DNA from 4 places in the Pandoraea thiooxydans genome. Region 4 is predicted to be linked to each of the others. Evidence: predicted binding sites of a transcription regulator. Region 4 holds the regulator's gene; each other region holds the start of a gene.

Region 1 (4,195 bases), 1.6 Mb from region 4:
AGCCGCCTGCACGCTACTCCGAAGCCACGCTGCTCTCGGCAATGGAAGGCGCCGGCAAGCTGGTGGAGGACGACGAGCTTCGCCAGGCCATGGCAGGCAAGGGGTTGGGCACGCCGGCGACACGCGCTGCCATTATCGAAGGCCTGCTGACGGAAAAATATCTGGTGCGCGAGGGGCGCGAGCTGCACCCCACCGCCAAGGCCTTCCAGTTGATGACGTTGCTGCGAGGCTTGGGCGTCGACGAATTGACGTTGCCCGAACTGACCGGCGAGTGGGAGGCCAAGCTCTCGCAAATCGAACGCGGACAGCTCAAGCGCGACGCATTCATGCAGGAAATCGCGCAAATGACGCAGACCATCGTCAAGCGCGCCAAGGAATACGACTCCGACACCGTGCCGGGCGACTATGCCACGCTGACCAGCCCCTGCCCGAATTGCGGCGGCGTCGTGAAAGAGAACTATCGACGCTTTGCCTGCACCAACTGTGCCTTCTCGATCTCGAAAATCCCGGGCAGCCGGCAATTCGAAATCCCGGAAGTCGAGGAATTGCTGAAAACCAAGCAGATTGGTCCGCTGACCGGCTTTCGCAGCAAAATGGGCCGGCCGTTCTCGGCCATCCTCAAGCTCGTCGAAGATAAAGAGGCCGGATATAAGCTGGAATTCGACTTCGGTCAGGACAGCGGCGACGAAAACGGCGAACCCCCCGATTTTTCGGCACAAGAGCCGCTTGGCCTCTGCCCGAAATGCGGCGGCAAGGTCTACGAACACGGCATGCGCTACGTGTGCGAAAACAGCGTCGCCCAACCGAAGACCTGCGATTTCACCTCTGGCAAAGTGATCCTGCAGCAGGAGATCTCACGCGAGCAATTCCAAAAATTGCTGTCCGACGGCAAAACCGACTTGCTGCCGAACTTCAAATCGTCTCGCACCGGCCGCACTTTCAAGGCCTATCTGGCCAAGCAAAAGGATGGCAAGATCGGTTTCGAGTTCGAGGAGAAGGCGCCGCGCAAAACGGCCGCAGCCACGCCGGGCAAGGCCGCAGCGGCCGTCAAGACCGCCCGGAAAACGCCAGCCCGGCGCACCAAGCGCGCCGCCGGCGATGAATCGGCCGGGCCAAGCGACGAGTAATCGGGTTGCGCCGGGCGCGCCGGCGAAATAGCGGCGCTAGCGCACCGATTGCTGCCAGTCTTCCCCAGCAGCAGGCATGGCGATGCCGCCTTCGCGCTGCGCCAGCCAGCAATCGGTACGCGGCTTGGCGTCGGCCTGGCGGAAGCATTCCACCGTCATATCGATGAACGTGCGAATCTTCGCCGACAGGTGCTTGCGGCTCGGATAGACCAGGTTCACGTCGAATGTCGGCAGCGTATAGTCGGGCAGCAACGCCACCATATCGCCATGCTTGAGGTCGCTGCCGACCAAATATGAGGGCAGGAACGCGATACCGTGCCCGAGCAATACGCTCTGGCGCAGCATGGCGGTGTTGTTGCAGATGAACTGATTCTGAAGCTGGATGCGAATTTCCTCCCCATCCGCGCTGGTGAAAATCCGCTCGTTTCCAAAGATCTCGCTGGGCATGCCCAGCATCGCGTGTTGCGCCAGGTCGTGCGGCGTGTTCGGCTTGCCGTGCGCGGCCAGATAGCCGGGCGACGCACACACCAAGACGCAGGTCTCCGACAACAGCCGCGTGATCAGCGTTTCGCTTTGCACCATATGCGCGGCGACGATGCCGACGTCATAACCCTCTTCGACCATATCGAACGGCCGATCCGTCAAGGTCAGATCCACCAGCACCTGCGGGTGTTGCTTTTGATAACGGTGCATCAGCGGCGCCAGATTGCGCAATGTGAACGACACCGGCGCGACCACGCGCAGCACGCCCTTGGGCTCGCTGGACGCGCTGGAGACCATCGCGTCGGCCTCCTCGACCTCGTCGATAATCTGCCGACAACGCTCCAAATACGCTTGTCCGGCCCCCGTGAGCGAGAGACTGCGCGTCGTGCGATTGAGCAGGCGAACGCCCAAATGCGATTCCAGCTCCGCGACATGGCGCGTGACCACCGCGGCGGATAAATCGAGCTGCGCGGCGGCTCGGGCAAAACTGCCGTTATCGGCCACCTTGACGAAGACGCGCATCGACTGCAAGCGATCCATGAGATATTCGACGACCCGTTGGGCCGCGCCAGCAATGACAAAACGAAATCTTACAGGAAGGCGCGCCAACGCGTCGGCTGGGCCATCGGCGCTTTCTTGACAAAAGTTAAGGTGCCTGCGGCGATTCTGCACTACAGTTTATTCATTAATCCATTTCGTCGGCACATCCCCGCGCACCATGGCCAACCCATCCGAAGCACTCTCCGTGGACGACCTGTTCGACCCCGCGCTGCTGCACAAGTACGATCTCAACGGGCCGCGCTACACCTCGTACCCGACCGCTCCACAATTTCATGACCGCTTCGGCGCTGCCGAATATCGCCAGGCGATCGCCCAGAGCCCGCAAAGCGGGCAACCGCTGTCGCTCTATATGCATCTGCCGTTTTGCGACACCGTCTGTTTCTATTGCGCCTGCAATAAAGTCATCACGCGCAACCGCGCCCGCACCCGTCCCTACCTCGAACGCCTGTACCGCGAAATCGCCGCGCAGGCCGCCCTGTTCGATGGCACGCGGCGCCCGATTGCGCAATTGCACTGGGGCGGCGGCACGCCGACATTTCTGTCGCACGACGAAATGAGTGAGTTGATGGCCGTCACCGGCGACCATTTCCAGTTGCTGGGCGACGATCAGGGCGAATACTCGATCGAGGTCGACCCGCGCGAGGCCAGCCCCGACACCATCGCCCTGCTGCGCGAGCTAGGATTCAACCGGCTGAGCGTGGGCGTGCAGGACTTCGATCCGCAAGTGCAGCAGGCCGTCAACCGGATTCAGCCGCGCGCCGTGACCGAGGCCACGGTGAACGCCGCACGCCAAACCGGATTTCGCTCGATCAGCCTCGACCTGATCTACGGCCTGCCGCATCAGTCGGTCGCCAGCTTTTCGCGCACCCTCGATGCGGTGCTGGAACTGGCGCCCGATCGCCTGTCGGTGTTCAACTACGCACACCTGCCGCAGTTCTTCAAGATGCAGCAGCAAATCGACGAGTCGGCACTGCCCGGCCCGGCCGAAAAGTTGGCAATCCTCAAGACCTCGATCGAGCGCCTTGGCGAGGCCGGCTACGTCTATATCGGCATGGACCATTTCGCCCGGCCCGATGACGAGCTGGCCCAGGCGCAGGTCAATCGCACCCTGTACCGCAATTTTCAGGGCTACAGCACCCATGCCGATTGCGATCTGATCGGGCTGGGCGTCTCGGCCATTGGCAAGATAGGGAATTTTTACGCACAAAATCTCAAAGTTCTGCCCGACTATCAAAATGCCATCGACGCCGAAGGCCTGGCGGTCACACGCGGCATCATGCTCAATGACGACGATCTGTTGCGCCGCGCCGTCATCAACCAATTGATGTGCCACTTCGAATTACCGCTCGGACCGCTCCAGACGCAATTCGGTATCGACCCTGCCAACTACTTCAGCGACGAGTTCGAGCGACTGCGCGCCTTCGAGGCCGACGGCCTGCTCGCCATCGAACCCGATCGGCTGCGCGTGCTGCCGGCCGGACGCCTGCTGGTGCGCAACATCTGCATGGTGTTCGATCGCTACCTCACCGCGCAGCCGGCGCAACGTTTCTCCAAAACCCTCTGAGATGCCGTCCGGTGCGCACCATGCGCACAAGAAAGAACCCGCAGCGTTGAAGCTGCGGGTTCTTTCTTGTTCCGGCAACAACAAGCGGGCTCAGCCCTCCAGTTGGGCCTCCAGCCTGGCCTTGGCCTGCAGCAGTGCATCCGGCATACGGTGCTTGAGTTTCTCGAACAGCTCGCCATGCAGGGCCAGCTCATGGCGCCACGCATCCCTGTCGATCGACGTGACCTGCTCGAACTGCTGTTCGGTGAACGCCAGTCCCGCCCAATCCATATCCTCGTAGCGAGGCGAAATGCCGAACAGGTGATCGGTGCCCGTGGCCTTGTCCTCGATGCGCTCGAGCATCCATTTCATCACGCGCATGTTCTCGCCAAAGCCCGGCCACACGAACTCGCCGTCGGCATTCTTGCGGAACCAATTGACGCAATAAATCTTCGGCAGCTTGCCGCCGGCCGCCTCCAGC
Region 2 (4,195 bases), 2.2 Mb from region 4:
GCCGCTCACTGAAAAAGCGGCGCTCGGCGTGTTCGCCCTTTTTGCCGATATTGAAGCTGGCCACCGGGCGGTGATAGCCCATCACCCGCGTCCAGACTTCGCAGGGCTGGCGCTCTTCGTCCCTCAATTCGATGGCGTCGGCGCTCAGGCGGGTGGGTTCGGATAGTTCGATCATGGTGTCACCTTTGACGAGTGGTGGAATCAAGCGACGGGCTGGCCGCGCTTGCGCGCCAGAATCTCCTCGTCGCACTTGGGGCAGAACGCGTGTTCCCCGGCCAGATAGCCGTGTGTGGGGCAAATCGAAAAGGTGGGTGTCACAGTGACATACGGCAGGCGAAAATTCTCCAGCGCCCGGCGTACCAGCCGCATGCAAGCCGCGCCGCTGGACAGGCGCTCGCCCATATAGAGATGCAGGACGGTGCCGCCGGTATATTTGGCCTGCAGCGCTTCCTGACGCTCGAGCGCCTCGAACGGGTCGTCGGTGCACCCGACCGGCAACTGCGAGGAATTGGTGTAGTACGGCTGCGCCGCCGTGCCGGCCTGCAGGATATCCGGCCAGCGCCTGTTGTCCTCCTTGGCGAAGCGGTAGGTGGTGCCCTCGGCGGGTGTTGCTTCGAGGTTGTACATGTGCCCGGTTTCTTCCTGGAAAGCGACGATGCGCGCGCGCACGTGGTCGAGCAGGCGCAGCGCGAAGGCATGGCCCCAGTCGGTGGTGAGGTCGTGCTGGTCGCCGCTGAAGTTGCGGATCATCTCGTTGATGCCGTTGACCCCGAGGGTCGAAAAGTGGTTGCGCAACGTGCCGAGATAGCGCTTGGTGTAAGGAAACAGGCCTTGGTCCATCAGGTGCTGGATGAGCTTGCGCTTGACCTCCAGCGTATCGCGGCCGATCGCCAGCAGCTCATCGAGCCGCGCCAGCAAGCCGGCCTCGTCACCCCGGTAGCGGTAACCCAGGCGTGCACAGTTGACCGTGACCACGCCGATACTGCCGGTCTGCTCGGCACTGCCGAACAGGCCATTGCCGCGCTTGAGCAACTCGCGCAGATCCAATTGCAGCCGGCAGCACATGGACCGGACCATATTGGGTTTCAGCTCCGAGTTCACGAAGTTCTGGAAGTAAGGCAGGCCATATTTGGCGGTCATGTCGAACAGCCGCGCGGCGTTCTCGCTCTGCCAGGGGAACGCCGGCGTGATGTTGTAGGTGGGGATGGGGAAGGTGAACACCCGTCCCTTGGCGTCGCCTTCGGTCATGACCTCCAGGTAGGCCTGGTTGATCAGGTCCATCTCGGCCTGCAGCTCGCCATAGGAAAACGGCATCTCCTGGCCGCCGATCACCGGGATCTGCTCGCGCAAATCATCCGGGCAAACCCAGTCGAAGGTCAGATTGGTAAAGGGGGTCTGGGTGCCCCAGCGGGACGGCACATTGAGGTTGTAGATCAACTCCTGAATGTGCTGCTTGACCTCCCGGTAGGTCATGCGATCCTTGCGCACGAAGGGCGCCATGTAAGTGTCGAAGGACGAGAAGGCCTGGGCGCCGGCCCATTCATTCTGCATGGTGCCGAGAAAGTTGACGATCTGTCCGACCGCGCTCGACAGATGCCGGGGCGGCGCAGCTTCCACCTTGCCCGGCACGCCGTTGAAACCCTCGGTCAGCAGGGTGCGCAGCGACCAGCCGGCGCAATAGCCCGACAGCATGTCCAGGTCATGGATATGGATGTCGCCCTCCCGGTGGGCCGCGCCCGCTTCCGGCGCGTAGACGTGAGACAGCCAGTAGTTGGCGGTGACCTTGCCGGCCACGTTGAGGATCAGGCCGCCCAACGAATAACCCTGATTGGCATTGGCATTGACGCGCCAATCCTGGCGATTCAGGTATTCGTTGATGGATGACGCCACGTCCACCAGGGTTTTGCTGTCCTGGCGCAACTTCGCATGCCGCTCGCGATAGACGATGTAGGCGCGCGCGGTTTTCAGATAGCCGGCGGCGATCAAGGTGAGTTCGACGACGTCCTGGATCTGCTCGATGGCAGGTGCCTGGCCAGCAAATCGCTCGCCCACTGCCTTAACGACCTGGTTGCCGAGCAAATCAGCCTCGTTGGCGCCAAATTCGCCGCTGGCCTGGCCGGCGCGGGCCATCGCCGAGCGTATTTTCGCGGCGTCGAACGGCAGCAGGCGCCCGTCGCGCTTGCGCACCTCGCAGGGCCCGGCGGTGAGCAAGGTATCGCGCGTTTCTGGCATGGCTCGGCTCCTTTAACTATAGGTTGTGGTCATGGTATTTGCCGACCACAATATATTGTGTGATCTAGGTCAAAGAATCGATCCTCGCACCGCTGGGGCCGCGCCCGCCGGGCCACCACGACATGGCCTGCATCCGGCGCAGCAACAGGCGTCGCAGCGGCCAACTGTCCTACAATGCGCACATGTGATGATTCGACTGTGTGCCATGCTCACTCAACGCTTGCCCCTGTATTTCCGGCTGGTTCGGCTCGATAAGCCGATCGGCACGGTCCTGCTGCTATGGCCGACGCTCAATGCGTTGTGGATCGCCTCGGACGGCCGTCCGCCGCTGGGCGTGCTGCTGATATTTATCGTTGGGACGTTTCTGATGCGCTCGGCCGGCTGCGCGATCAACGATTACGCCGATCGCGATTTCGACAAATACGTCAAGCGCACCCAGGAGCGGCCGTTGACCTCGGGGCGTATCGACGCGTGGGAAGCGCTGGCGGTCGCCGGAGTCCTGGCGCTGGCGGCCTTCTTGCTGATTCTGCCGCTCAACGGGCTGACCAAATGGCTGTCCGTGCCGGCATTGTTCGTGGCGGCCAGCTATCCGTTCATGAAGCGCTTTTTCGCCATTCCGCAGGCTTACCTGGGTGTCGCGTTCGGCTTCGGGATTCCGATGGGGTTTGCCGCGGTGCAGGGCCATGTGCCGCCGCTGGCCTGGCTGCTGCTGCTGGCCAACGTGTTCTGGTCGGTCGCCTACGATACCGAATATGCGATGGTCGACCGGGACGACGACGTGCACATCGGCATCAAGACTTCGGCCATCACATTCGGGCGCTATGACGTGGCGGCCGTGATGGCCTGCTACGCCGCGATGTTCGTCATTACCGGCGGGGTCGGATACCGCCTGCAGTTCGGCTGGCCGTTCTGGCTTGGCATGGCGGTGGCGGTGGCTTGCGCCGTATACCACTATTTCCTGATCCGCGGGCGCGAGCGCATGCGGTGTTTCGCCGCGTTTCGCCACAACAACTGGCTCGGCGCGGCGATTTTCGCCGGCATCTTCTTTCACTACCTGCTCACGCCGGCGCATTGACCCCCTGCGGCGCCGCAGGCCGGTGAGCGGCTGATCCGCTAATCGGCGCCCAACTCCGCGCCAAGTTCGCGCGAGCGCGCATGTGCCGCATGAATGCCGCGCACAATGGCGGCCTTCACGCCGTCATGCTCGAACGAGGTCAACGCCGCGAACGTGGTGCCTCCCTTGGAAGTAACGCGCTCGCGCAGCACGCTGGCCGGCTCACTCGACTGCGCCGCGAGCTCGGCGGCCCCGGCGACCGTGGCGATCGCCAGTTGCCGGCCCTGTGCTTCGGAGAAACCCAGTTCGGCAGCCGCTTGCTGCATCGCTTCGATAAAGTAGAAAACATAGGCGGGGCCGCTGCCCGATAGCGCGGTGACGCCGTCGAGTTGCGCTTCGTTGTCGCACCAGATGACTTGCCCCGCGGCTTTCAATACGCGTTCGGCCAACTGGCGCCGCGAGGTGTCCACACCGGACAGCGCGGCAAGGCCGGAGATGCCCTTGCCGACCAGCGCCGGCGTATTGGGCATACAGCGCACGATCTGGTCGTAGCCACCCAGCCAGCGCGACAGCACGGCCGCATGCACGCCCGCGGCGATGCTGATGACGAGTTGTCCGCGCAGATAGGGTGCGAGCGATTGCGCCGCTTCCTTCAGGTGCTGCGGCTTGACCGCCAGCACGATGGCCTCCTGATCGCGCAGGCGTTCGCTCAATTGCGTGCCGGCGTTGATTCCGAAAGTTTTCGTCAGATGCTCGCACGTTTGCGGCGAGAGATCGACCGCGCTCAGGTCGGTTGCCGGTACGCCCTGCCTGAGCAGGCCCCCGATCAGGGCGCCGGCCATATTGCCGCCGCCGATAAATGCGATTTTCATGAAGCTCCTCACAGTGGATAAAAGAGACATTCCATCA
Region 3 (4,195 bases), 1.0 Mb from region 4:
TTGCCGCCAACGATGGGCCGGCCGCCCTCGGGCGGCCGTTGCCGACGCGGGTTGTTATCATCGTGTTCGATGGCCGGTCACGCCGGCCGCTTCGAGCAGACCGATGCCCCCGCACGTGCCGCACTCCAAGTCCCGAAGCGCATCCCCGCGCCCCTCGGGCATCATCGACACAGACCTGCCCGCACGGCTCGACCGTTTGCCGTGGGGCCGCTTTCACCGGCTGATCGTCGTCGCGCTGGGCATCACATGGCTGCTCGACGGTCTCGAGGTGACACTGGCCGGTGCGGTGGCCAGCGCCTTGCGCACCAGCCCCGCCCTGCATCTGAGCAATACCCAGATCGGCCTGACCGGCAGCGCCTATATCACCGGCGCGGTGCTCGGCGCGCTGGGCTTCGGTTGGCTCACCGACCGGCTCGGGCGGCGCAAACTGTTCTTCGTCACCCTCACGCTGTATCTGGCGGCTACCGCGGCCACCGCTTTGTCGTGGAGCTTCGCGAGCTTCATCGCGTTCCGCTTTTTGACCGGCGCCGGGATCGGCGGCGAGTATGCGGCGATCAATTCGACCATTCAGGAATTCACGCCGGCACGCGTGCGCGGCTGGACCGACCTGGCGATCAACGGCACCTTCTGGGTCGGCGCGGGCCTGGGCGCGGCCGGCTCGCTGGTGCTGCTGGCGCCCGGCGCGCTGCCGCCCGACTGGGGCTGGCGCGCCTGCTTCCTGCTGGGCGCGGCGCTCGCGCTGGTGATCCTGCCGATGCGCGCGTGGATCCCGGAAAGCCCGCGCTGGCTGGTGCTGCGCGGCGAGCAGGCGCGCGCCCACACCATCGTCGACGGCATCGAGACCCGCTTGCGCGGTGCCGGCCACGTGTGGGACCAGACGCCGGCGACACGCCTGCGATTGCGCGCGCGCGGCCATACGCCGCTGCGCGAGGTATTCGACGTGCTGCTTCGACGCCATCGCCGCCGCGCGCTGGTGGGCCTGTCGCTGATGAGCGCGCAGGCGTTCTGCTACAACGCGATCTTTTTCACTTATGCGCTGGTGCTGACCGATTTCTACGGCGTGCCGGGTGCGCGCGTCGGCTGGTATCTGCTGCCCTTCGCGCTGGGTAATTTTCTGGGCCCGCTGGTGCTCGGCCGGTTGTTCGACGTGCTCGGCCGCCGCACCATGATCACCCTGACCTACGCGCTCTCCGGCGTGCTGCTGGCGCTCAGCGGCTACCTGTTCGCCCAGCACTGGCTCACGCTGACGACGCAGACGATCGCCTGGATGGTGATCTTCTTCTTCGCCTCGGCAGCCGCCAGCTCGGCCTACCTGACGGTGAGCGAATCGTTCCCGCTGGAAATCCGCGCACTGGCGATCGCCGTGTTCTACGCGTTCGGCACCGCGCTGGGCGGCATCGCCGGCCCCGCCGTATTCGGCCATCTGATCGCCACCCATCAACGGGGCGACGTTTTCACCGGTTACCTGGTCGGCGCGGCGCTCATGGTGGCCGCCGCGCTCATCGAAGCACGCTGGGGTCTCGACGCCGAGCGCCGCCCACTGGAGGAAGTCGCGGCGCCGCTGTCGCGTGTCAATGAATCGGAATGAAGCACGCCCGCAAGAGACGCTTCCATCGCATTCATTTGCTACGGATAACGATATAAATAGAATCAAATAAATCGGTTATCCGATCCTATTTCGATAGTTCACAGCGGCGTGCGCCTTTCTCTCACGCCGAGACCAACCCGTTATTTCATTGACAAATATCAAGCAGGCCTGGAGATCGCGGCGATACGCTTGACGCACTCGAACGCCGGGAAGCGCTTTGCTTTTTTCCAGCGCGCCTCAATTGCGATCACGCACCACGCCTGTGGCACCTCTCGAAATAATCGGTTGGAGATCGAATCATGGCTATTCCTCAGGATCTGTTGACTAAAGCCGATGCGAAACCCGCATCGATATCGCAACCGAAGACGCGCCGACTGGGGCTGCCCCTTCTCACTGGCGTGGTCATCGCGTCGATGATCGGCGGCGGCGCGTTCAATCTGCCGCAGAACATGGCGCAAGGTGCCGGACTCGGTGCGGTCGTCATTGCCTGGGCGATTACGTTGGTCGGCATGTTCTTTTTGTCCAACACATTCCGCACGCTGGCCGACAAGCGGCCCGATCTGAAGGCCGGCATCTATTCGTATGCGAAAGAAGGGTTCGGATCGTTGGCCGGCTTCGAAATGGCCTGGGGTTACTGGCTCTCGGCCGCGTTCGGCAACGTCGCCTTCGCGGTGCTGTTTATGCAGACAGTCGGGTATTTTTTCCCGATTTTCAAAAGCGGCAGCAACTGGCCGTCGATCGTCGGGGCCTCCGCACTGATCTGGGTAATGAATTTCGTCGTGCTCTCCGGGGTCAAGCGCGCGGCCATCCTTAACGTGATTTCGAGCGTACTGAACATCGGCACCATCACCGTAGCGCTGTGCGCGATGGCCGTCGCAATCAAGGCCGGCATGTTTTCCTTCGATTTCTGGGGGCATCAGCAACACCTTGGCAGCCTGCTCGGCCAGGTCAAGAGCACGATGCTCGTCACGCTGTGGGTCTTCATCGGCATCGAGGGTGCGGTGGTCGTATCGGATCGCGCCGAGAAGTCGTCGCAAGTGGGTATTGCGACCTTTCTCGGACTCACGGTCTGCACCGTGCTTTATTTCCTGCTCTCGGCGCTGCCGTTCGGCCTGATGCACCAGGCCCAGCTCGCGGGCCTCGCGTCACCGTCGGCAGCCTATGTGCTCAAGGCGGCGGTGGGCAACTGGGGGGCAACGTTCATTGCCGGCGCGCTGATGATGTCGCTGCTCAGCTGCTGGCTGGCCTGGACCATTCTGGTGGCGGAGCTGCCGTTCGAGGGTGCCAAGGGCGGCGTTTTCCCCAAGTTCCTGGCCCGCGAAAACAGGCATCATGCCGCGGCGCCGTCGCTGTGGATATCGAGCCTGACGATGCAGTTGGCGGTGTTCGTCGTGCTGTTTGCCCATAACGCGTGGATCTGGCTGATCTCGATCACGGGCGTTATGATCCTGCCGCCGTATCTGGCCAGCACCGCCTTTCTCTGGCGCTACGCTTCGCAAGCACGCTATCACGCAAGCGCGGGAGAAACCGCGCGCGAGTCGATCTGGACCGGCGTGTTCGGCACCTTGTACGCCGTGTGGCTGCTCTACGCCGCGGGCCCTCAATTCATCCTGATGTCAACGATTCTGTTTGCGCTCGGTCTCCCGGTGTTCTGGTGGGCGCGGCGCGAGCATGCGCCCGGCGAGCCGACGTTCAACCGCCGGGAAGCCTTGATCGCGGCCGCTCTCGTGGTGCTGGCGATCGCAGCGATCGTGCTGTTCGCGCGCGGCGTCGTCAAGATCAGCTAAACCGCGCGCCCGGCATTGCGCCGGGCGCGCCGTCTCCTGGAGTCACCGATGCGATACGAACAAATGTTCGGCTTCCTGTTTTGCTGCTCAATGCCCGTGCCATCGACGCTGCCATCGCAGCGTTTGCGCCACATCGTGGTCGAACTCGAGCGCCTGGGTTTTGCCACCGCCCTCGCGGCGAGCACCGACGAGGCGCGGTCGACGATCCGCAGCGACGCCAGTATCGGATGCATGATCGTTGAGTGGTCGTTGAGCGAATCGGAAGCGGAGGTCGAGACCCTCGTGCGGTTCATCCGCGAACGCGGGCTCGACATGCCGATCTTCATCCTGGTGGAGCGCCACCGGCTCGAGGAAGTGCCGGTTGGCGTGCTGGGACAAGTGACCGGCTATGTGTTTTTGGAAGAAGACACGCCGGAGTTCGTCGCACGCAATCTGGCCAGCCATTTGCGAACCTACGCCGAGACCCTCAAGACGCCGTTTTTCGGCGCCATGGTTGACTATGCGGATCAGGCCAACCAGATGTGGACGTGCCCCGGTCACAACGGCGGCGTCTTCTATCAGAAAAGCCCGATCGGGCGGGCTTTCGTCAAACACTTGGGCGAGCAGGTGTTTCGCAACGATCTCGACAACTCGGTAGTGGAACTGGGTGATCTGCTGGTGCACGAGGGTCCTGCGCTGGCCGCGCAAAAAGCCGCGGCGGAGATCTTCGGCGCCGAACGCACGTATTTCGTGCTCAACGGTACGTCGACCTCGAACAAGATCGCCCTGACGGCGCTGGTGGCGCCAGGCGATCTGGTGCTGTTCGACCGCAACAACCACA
Region 4 (4,195 bases):
CGCCGGCACATCGACCTGGGTGTCAAGGGCGATCCGGCGCTGCTCGATGGCGCTTTCGAGGCGTTGCGAAAAGGGGTCGAGGCGCTGGGTGGAGAAATTGTCGAACCGGCCGCATCGTGACGGTCGTCACGGATCAATGAAAGACATGTCCGTGCGTTTCGATCTGGCTGCCCTCGTGACCGAGCGCGGGGCTGGCGTGATGCAGCACGAGCCGCCAGCCGTCGGCTTCCTTCAGATAGATGTTGGTGGCGACCACGAATGCGTAGCGAGGCTGAGGTCCGTGCTCGACCAGCAATTGCTCGATAACGCTGTGAATCGCGCATAACGGATTGCGCGCGACCTGCCGGTGCGTGACCGTGATATCAAGGCTGCCGTGCGCCAGGATTTGCTCCCAGCTGCTGCGCACGGCCCCGACGCCGACCACGCGCGGACCAGCGGGATGAATGCATACGACGTCCTCGTCCTCCGACCAGACTTCCATCAACGCGTCGACGTCGCCGCGATTGAGCGCTTCGTAAAATGCCTGTTCGGCATCGTCAGGAGTGAGGAAAAAAGAGGTAGCCATGCCGCTTCCCGGTGTGTGGCGATCAGTCGGTCGATGCCAGAGCGTCGGCGACGATTGAGAACAATTCGTCGATTTGCCCGCGTTCGATGATGAGCGACGGTGACAGTGCAATGACGTCGCCAGTGGTGCGGATCATCAAGCCGCGCTCCCAGCAGTTGAGGAATACGTCGAAAGCACGGGCGCCCGGTGCACCCTCGCGCGGCTGCAACTCGATCGCCCCGATCAGGCCGATGTTGCGCAGGTCGGCCACGTGTCGGGCTTCCCGCAAGGCGTGCAATCTGTCTTCCCAATAGCCCGCCAGCGATGCAGCGCGCTCGAAGAGCGCTTCATCGCGGTAGAGATCGAGCGTGGCAAGCGCGGCGGCGCATGCCAGCGGGTGGGCCGAGTAGGTGTACCCGTGCGTCAGTTCGATGGCATTTTCCGGGCCGGTCATGAACGCGTCGTATATTTCCTCGCGCACCAACACCGCGCCCATCGGCACTGTGCCGCTGGTGAGCCCCTTGGCGGTGGTGATGATGTCCGGCTCGACGCCCAGCACGCCCGCGGCGAATGACCCGCCCAGTCTGCCGAAGGCGGTGATGACTTCGTCGAAAATCAACACGATGCCATATTTGTGGGTTATCTCGCGCAAACGCTCGAGATAACCTTTGGGCGGCACCAGCACGCCGGTCGAGCCGGCCACCGGTTCGACGATGACTGCTGCAATCGTCGATGCGTCGTGCAACTGCACCAGCCGCTCGAGGTCGTCAGCCAGATGCGCTCCCCAGGCCGGCTGCCCGCGGCTGAACGCATTGTGCGCCAGGTCATGAGTGTGGGGGAGGTGGTCGATACCCGGCAGCAGCGGCCCGAACAGTCGGCGGTTGGCGCCGATGCCGCCTACCGAGATGCCGCCAAAGCCGACGCCATGGTAAGCGCGCTCGCGGCCAATGAGCCGCGTGCGGGTGCCTTGCCCGCGCTGGCGCTGATACGCGATGGCGATTTTGAGCGCTGTATCGACCGATTCGGATCCGGAATTCGTGAAGAAGACGCGATTTAGCGACGCCGGTGCCAACCCGGCCAACCGGTTGGCCAGTTCGAAGGGCAAAGGCTGCCCAACCTGAAACGGCGGGGAGAAATCGAGGACGGCGGCTTGCCGCTGGATCGCCTCGACGATCGGCTTGCGGTTGTGGCCGGCATTACAGCACCACATCCCGGCGATCCCATCGAGCAGCCGGCGGCCGTCGACATCCGTGTAGTACATCCCTTCGGCTGAAGCGATAAGGCGCGGCGCAGCCTTGAACTGGCGGTTGGCCGTGAAAGGCATCCAGTAGGTATCCAGTTCGTCCCGGTCAAGCTTCAGGGTGTTGGACAGCGCCGCCATGTCTGGCTCCGGCGAATAGGGATGGATTGAAATATAGTGAGTTTTGGTGCCTTTGTCGATTGGCGCGAGATGTTCGGCCAAGCGCGCCGCGGTGCCGCCTTTTCGGCGCGTCGACGCGGGCGATCGGCCGCGCGTATTGGCCCGTTCAGCGGGGACGCGAGATCGCTGGCGCCTGGCAGCTTTCGCCGGCCAAATGCCGCAAGGCGTCGGGATCGGTGACTTTCAGGCGGCGCTGCTTGATCGACAAAACGCCGCTTTGTTGCAGGCGGGAGAACAGCCGGCTGACGGTTTCCAGCGTCAGCCCGAGGTAGCTGCCGATTTCCTCGCGGCTCATACGCAGCACGAACTCGTTGGCGGCGTAACCGCGCATCGACAGCCGCTCGGAAAGATTGAGCAGGAACACGGCCAGACGCTGCTCGGCCCGCATGGTGCCCAGCGACAGGAGCATGCGATGGTCGTTGCGGATCTCGAGACTCAACAGACGGTGCAGTTGCCGTTGCAGCGACGGCACCTGGGCCGACAGCTTTTCGAGTTCGGCAAAGCGCACCACGCAGACCTCGCTGTCCTCCAGGGCCACGGCGGTCGAGGCGTGACGCTCGTCGGCGATGGCATCGAGGCCGAGCAATTCGCCTTGGATATGCAGGCCGACGACTTGCTCGCGGCCATCTTCGGAATCGATATAGCTCTTGAGCGATCCGAAGCGCACGCCAAAAATGGCCCGCAGCGGGTCGCCATAGAGATAGAGCGCATCGCCTTTTTTCAATCGGATGCGCTCCGCTACCAGTTGGTCGAGCCGGGTCAATTCATTTTGGGGGATGCCCACAGGCAAGCAGAATTGGCTGAGAGAGCAGGCTGAACAACGGGGCGGCGGGGATGTCGGGCCGGATTGCGTTGTCATGGTTCCCTCTGAACTTAGCGTACGATTTTAGCACGAGGCCCGGTGACAGGGTACCGCCTCACTTGGCCCGCTGCCGGACATGCCGGCAGCGCCTGCTCTTCTTGCGAGGGGGGGCGACATAGTAATTCTGCGGTAATCGGATGGGAAACGACTTTACGGGCGAATCGCTTTGCGTAATAATTGACCCCGAACTGGGTGGCGAGATGTTTCTTCCTGAAAATCTCCAGGCAACCTAGTAAGCATTCGATATAACCGGGTTGCGCTGCCGTCTCCTCGACCGATCACAATCATCGGGCGCGCTCTTGTGTTGTTCCAGCACTCAATTTATTCCTGAGACCGGGTTGCAAAATCCCCGGCACTGCATAGCCGCATGAATACTCAAGAGGCGAAAATCGTCCTCGAGACAGCGTTGATTTGTGCCCAAGAGCCGCTAAAAGTCGGCGATTTGTGCAAGCTATTTGCCGAAGACGTTTCGGCGGGAGTCGTGCGCGCCCTGCTCGAGGAAATGCGCGGCGAATGGGAGGGACGGGGCGTGCAGTTGGTGGCGCTGGCGTCTGGCTGGCGGTTACAGAGCCGGCCCAGGATGCGTGAATATCTGGATCGACTCAACCCGGAAAAGCCGCCGAAGTACTCGCGCGCGGTGCTCGAGACGCTGGCAATCATTGCCTACCGGCAACCGGTGACGCGTGGCGATATCGAGGAAATTCGCGGCGTGACCGTCAACACCCAGATCATCAAGCAACTCGAAGAGCGCGGCTGGATTGACGTCATTGGGCATCGCGACGTGCCTGGCCGTCCGGCGCTGTATGCGACGACCAAGCAGTTTCTCGACGATCTTGGCTTGCAGGCGCTCGACGCCCTACCTCCACTCGAGGATCCCGCGGCGCAGTCGCAGATTGATTTGCTGGCGCAGCAAAATATCGTGTTTGACGATGGCGCGGGCGAGGCCGTCGCGGTTGCCGCGTCTGGCGAACCGGAGTCTTCGGTAGGTGACGCCGATGACGCGCCGCCGGCGCCTCTCGATGGCCCGCATGATGAAACAGACCCGCATGCCGATGCGGCGAGCGTGGCGTCCGCCGGCAATGCGCAGAGCCTCGACGAGCAGACGGCGCTGGCAGGTGATCCGGCCACGGTGGCATCGCCGTCGGATCAGGCGTTGGTGTCTGCGGATCCCGACGCCTCCGTGTCGGCGGCCGATGATGGCGCTGATCTGATTGCCGGGACGTGAACCCGGACGATCGTAGTTGCGATGGACGACGAGGGCGCCGCACCAATGGCCCCGCCGGCCTGCCTATTTGCATGAGTTGCCTGTGCGCGGCGTATGCCCGCGGCGGCTCTTTTTCTTTGAGGTTGTTTTGAAGCACAGCGAAGA

What was found. Region 4 encodes FNR, which switches genes on or off when oxygen is low (the NO sensors DNR and NnrR bind a similar motif). Its sites were predicted from a motif close to TTGATNNNNATCAA; they were not measured.
Region 1: the regulator FNR is predicted to act here: its motif matches at 2,247-2,260, upstream of hemN (oxygen-independent coproporphyrinogen III oxidase).
Region 2: the regulator FNR is predicted to act here: its motif matches at 2,292-2,305, upstream of PATSB16_RS00510 (ribonucleoside triphosphate reductase).
Region 3: the regulator FNR is predicted to act here: its motif matches at 1,737-1,750, upstream of PATSB16_RS06030 (basic amino acid/polyamine antiporter).

What each region holds. Positions count from the first base shown of each region.
Region 1 covers NZ_CP014839.1:3,970,606-3,974,800, forward strand. The annotation lists gene PATSB16_RS18370 (DNA topoisomerase III) at 1-1,127, shown strand, start outside; gene PATSB16_RS18375 (LysR family transcriptional regulator) at 1,164-2,150, opposite strand; gene hemN (oxygen-independent coproporphyrinogen III oxidase) at 2,329-3,735, shown strand; gene PATSB16_RS18385 (phosphoenolpyruvate carboxykinase (GTP)) at 3,826-4,195, opposite strand, start outside.
Region 2 covers NZ_CP014839.1:102,918-107,112, forward strand. The annotation lists gene nrdD (anaerobic ribonucleoside-triphosphate reductase) at 1-175, opposite strand, end outside; gene PATSB16_RS00510 (ribonucleoside triphosphate reductase) at 202-2,232, opposite strand; gene ubiA (4-hydroxybenzoate octaprenyltransferase) at 2,438-3,307, shown strand; gene proC (pyrroline-5-carboxylate reductase) at 3,346-4,158, opposite strand; gene PATSB16_RS00525 (YggS family pyridoxal phosphate-dependent enzyme) at 4,193-4,195, opposite strand, start outside.
Region 3 covers NZ_CP014839.1:1,329,447-1,333,641, reverse strand. The annotation lists gene PATSB16_RS06035 (MFS transporter) at 104-1,588, shown strand; gene PATSB16_RS06030 (basic amino acid/polyamine antiporter) at 1,888-3,375, shown strand; gene speC (ornithine decarboxylase) at 3,424-4,195, shown strand, end outside.
Region 4 covers NZ_CP014839.1:2,334,677-2,338,871, reverse strand. The annotation lists gene PATSB16_RS10740 (competence/damage-inducible protein A) at 1-120, shown strand, start outside; gene PATSB16_RS10735 (YybH family protein) at 134-565, opposite strand; gene aptA (omega-aminotransferase AptA) at 588-1,925, opposite strand; gene fnr (fumarate/nitrate reduction transcriptional regulator Fnr) at 2,071-2,823, opposite strand; partial or broken gene scpB (SMC-Scp complex subunit ScpB) at 3,194-3,767, shown strand.